One region of the Weizmannia sp. FSL W8-0401 genome, then DNA from elsewhere that is predicted to be linked to it. Evidence: a T-box and tRNA genes for the amino acid it is inferred to sense, from the RefSeq annotation. Region 1 holds a T-box; the other holds one or more tRNA genes.
What was found. The T-box of region 1 lies ahead of leuS (leucine--tRNA ligase). A T-box ahead of a tRNA ligase gene usually reads a tRNA of that ligase, here a tRNA-Leu.
Positions count from the first base shown of each region.

Region 1 (2,200 bases):
CTGTCCCGTAGCTCATTAATACATAATCGGCAATCCAGATTGGCATTTTTTCGCCGTTGGCAGGGTTCACGGCATATGCCCCTGTAAATACGCCGGTTTTTTCTTTCGCAAGGTCGGTCCGTTCGAGGTCGCTTTTTGACTGCACCTGGGCAATGTAAGCCTGGACCGCTTCGGCCTGCTCTTTCGTTTTAATTTTATTCACAAGCGGGTGTTCCGGCGCAAGCACGGCGTAGGTCGCCCCGAACAGCGTATCCGGGCGGGTCGTGAAGACGGTGAACGTTTCATTTGTGCCTTCAACCTGGAATGTCACTTCCGCCCCTTCCGAACGGCCGATCCAGTTGCGCTGCATATCCTTAATGCTTTCCGGCCAGTCCAGTTCCTCGAGGTCTTCAAGAAGGCGGTCCGCGTAGGCGGTAATTTTCAGCATCCACTGGCGCATCGGTTTGCGGATGACCGGATGCCCGCCGCGTTCGCTCTTGCCGTCAATGACTTCTTCGTTTGCAAGCACGGTTCCGAGCTCAGGGCACCAGTTGACCGGCACTTCATCAATATAAGCAAGCCCGTTTTTCCACAGCTGCAGAAAAATCCACTGCGTCCATTTATAATATTCCGGATCAGATGTGTTGATTTCCCTGTCCCAATCATAGGAAAACCCGAGCGCTTTGATCTGGCGGCGGAATGTATGGATATTTTGAATCGTGAAAACAGCCGGATCATTGCCGGTATCAATCGCATACTGCTCAGCCGGAAGCCCGAATGCATCCCAGCCCATCGGATGGAGCACATTATACCCTTGCATCCGTTTCGCCCGCGAGATGATGTCGGTCGCCGTATATCCTTCCGGGTGCCCGACGTGGAGGCCCGCCCCCGACGGGTACGGAAACATATCCAGGCAGTAAAATTTTGGTTTATTTTCGTCTTCACCGGCACGGAACGTTTGATGTTCTTCCCAGTAATGCTGCCATTTCTTTTCGATTTTCCGGTGGTCAAAACTCATGACAGACTCCTCCTTTTTTATGTATCGACATTGACAACAAAGCAACACAAAAAACCTCCCATCCCACGAAAAAGGGACGAGAGGGTTCTCCCGCGGTACCACCCAAATTAGTGCAAGCACTCACTTTAAGTCCTTAACGCGGAATACGGCAAATACTAAAACGGGTTCATATTTGCAACTCAAAGGCGAGTTCACGGGGTTCCCTGATTGGCTTGCACCTCCCGCCAATTCTCTTGTTTCAGTGCCGCCGTTACTGCTCCTTGTCAACGTTCTTCTATCGTTTATTCAATTTATATCCTATTTTACAGAAATTCATTCCCGGTTTCAACATTATTTTCCTGCCACCTCAGAATGCGGTTTTTTTGCGAGCGGGCGGTCATACAACAAGGCCAGTAAAAGGGAAACGGCGAGAAAGAAAATGAGCAATCCGAACAATGCCTTCATGCCGAATGCATCTGCGACAAACCCGCCTACAACAGGGCCAATCATTCTGCCGCATGTTGCGACACTGTTAATGATGCCCTGGTAAAACCCTTCCCGCCCTTTCGGCGAAAGCGTATTGGCAACTGCGGGCACAGCCGGCCAGACAAGCATTTCCCCGACCGTTAAAATGCCCATTGCCACTGCAAAACCGGGAAAATGCCCGGCAAAGGCAACGACAGCGAATGACAGCATAAAAATGGCCGTCCCAGCAACAATTTGCTGTTTTACTTCCGGCAAGAACCGCTTTAAAAACGGCAAAAGGAGCGGCTGGCCGAGCACGATGATCGCGCCGTTCAATGTCCAAAGAAAGCTGTACTTGTTCAGCGATATATGAAGCGTCTGCGTATAAGTGGAAATCGTAGCCGTCCATTGCGTGTACGCCGTCCATGCCAGGAAATAAGCAAAGCATAATATGATGAGGGATGCCACTTGCGCCCTTCCTGCACTTTTGGCAGAAACAGCGGCTGCTCCCGCATACCCAGCATGTTTTTCGGCAATATTCCGGTAGCCGAAGATGGCAATCGCCATAAAAACGAGAAAAAGTGCAAGATTCGCTGCAAAAATAAGGTCAATGGAATAAGAGGCAATCACACCGCCCAGCGCGGCACCGAGTGCAACCCCGATGTTGTTGGCGACATAGATGGCATTGAACGCTTTTCTCCCTCCGCCTTTCCAAGCCGCGCCCGCCATTGCAAGGATCGCCGGGCCGATCATGCCGGA
Region 1 covers NZ_JBBPAG010000001.1:2,188,809-2,191,008, forward strand. The annotation lists gene leuS (leucine--tRNA ligase) at 1-997, opposite strand, end outside; T-box leader at 1,067-1,273, opposite strand; gene NSU00_RS10690 (MDR family MFS transporter) at 1,328-2,200, opposite strand, start outside.

Region 2 (2,200 bases), 240 kb from region 1:
AGCATATTCTGAAAAAGCGGATACGCCGAGATGGTGCCTGATGTCTTCACCATTTGCATGCAGCCGGATGCCGCCCCCTGGTAAAGTGCCTGCCGCGTTTGAAGCCGCACCCGTTTCGCATAATGCAGGGCGTCCCTCCTTGCACGGCAGGCATTCGCCACAGCTTGGCACAAACACACAAACAACATGGTCACCCGGTGCAAGATCCGTCACGCCTTCACCGGTTTTCACCACTTCACCGGCAGCCTCATGCCCAAGAGCCATCGGTAAAGGCCGGGGTCTGCTGCCATTTATAACAGATAAATCCGAGTGGCACAAACTGGCCGTCTTCATCTTAACAAGCACTTCCCCTTGTTGCGGTTCATCGAGCTCCAATGTTTCAATTTTAATCGGTTTGCTTGCTGCATATGGCATAGCAGCACCTGATTCCCGTAGTACAGCAGCTCTGATCTTCACTCTCACCCATCTCCTCTGAAATTCGTTATGTATCAGCGCACTTGAACGGTTTTCAAAGTCTACGAATATCACTTATATGCTTTGTGTAAGGCGAATTGGGATTGCTGAACAAATCCGGAACGCCCGGAACTAGCGGGTATCGTACTTCATAACCTTGATAAGAGTACTGATTTGTGTATACATTCACTATTATCAAATTCTTTATTTTATTTTACGGCTGAATCGTGAAAAAAACAAATAAACAGCCTTTAGTAAACGCAAACCGAAATTCATCCCTTTCCTTTTACCCTTCACACGATTGAAGAGAGTATCTTCTACCGGAAAATGAAAAAACGCTCCTTACGGTATTGTAAGGAACGTTTCACCGAAAAACTGAAATGCGATCTTTTGATACCGGTGGTCGGGGTCGAACCGACACTCCCGAAGGAACACGATTTTGAGTCGTGCGCGTCTGCCAATTCCGCCACACCGGCATGATCCTATGAACCGCAAACAAAGCTGTTTGTTATGTCACTTTTATAATTATATCCAGATCGTAAAAAATGTCAATAACCATTTTGTGAAAAAGGGAAGCAAAACAGCTTCCCTCTTCAGGCATGACCTTCCTTCAGTTCACTTAGGATCTCATAAGACCGCAGCCGCTCTTCATGGTTGTAAATATGCGATACAAACATCAACTCATCGACCTGTGTATCATCCAAAAATTCTTCCATTTTCTCTTTGATTGTCTGTTTTGAACCGATAAAAGCATATTCAAGCTGACGCAATGCCGCTTCTTTTTCAAACGGGGTCCAAATCCCGTTCATGCTATCGACAGGCGGCTGCAGCGTCTGCGATTTGCCTCGGATAACGCCGAGGAAAAACTGGTACAGGCTTGTTGCGATTCTTTCTGCTTCTGCATCTGTGTCAGCTGCTACGCCATTCACACACGCAATCACATATGGCTTTTGCAAATACTTGGACGGTTTGAAGTTCTCCCGATAAAGGTATAAAGCATCAAACAATTGCGCTGGTGCAAAATGGCTCGCAAACGCAAACGGCAGACCGAGCCTCGCAGCAAGTGTGGCACTGTATGTACTTGATCCAAGAAGCCAAACCGGAACATCCACCCCTTCTGCCACGACGGCCCGTGCATAAGTCCTGCGTTCTTTATCCGAGAGAAAATAGTTCATCAGTTCTTGGACATTATCCGGAAAATCCATTTCCCCGCCCTTTAAATTTCTTCTGAGCGCCGCAGCTGTCAATTGGTCCGTACCAGGCGCACGGCCAAGGCCGAGATCTATTCTGCCTGGATAGATAGAACCCAGTGTTCCAAACTGCTCAGCCACGACAAGCGGTGCATGATTTGGAAGCATCACCCCGCCAGACCCGACACGGATGGTTTTCGTCCCTGCCGCTATATACCCGACTAAAACAGCCGTTGCAGAGCTGGCTACTCCAACCATATTATGGTGTTCCGCGAGCCAGTATCGTTTGTAGCCCCAATTTTCAACATGCTGTGCCAGGCTCAGGCTATTTTTAAACGAATCTGCCGGTGTCTTTCCAGATAAAACAGGGATCAAATCTAAAACCGAAAATGCAACATCATTTAACTTTTTTTGACTACCCATTGTCCGCTTCCTTTCCTTCTACTCGTGAAGATAGATCTATTGTAAAATAACAGATTCCCAAAACAAAATGATTTGCCTAACCTGTCCGGTGTATCCCATGATTAGAACGTTCGTTTATGACACTGATTTTAAGG
Region 2 covers NZ_JBBPAG010000001.1:2,430,397-2,432,596, forward strand. The annotation lists gene NSU00_RS11965 (zinc-dependent alcohol dehydrogenase family protein) at 1-456, opposite strand, end outside; tRNA gene NSU00_RS11970 (tRNA-Leu) at 848-929, opposite strand; gene NSU00_RS11975 (LLM class flavin-dependent oxidoreductase) at 1,047-2,066, opposite strand.
Region 2: it has a tRNA-Leu gene. The T-box ahead of leuS (leucine--tRNA ligase) is inferred to sense a tRNA for this amino acid. The anticodon was not compared.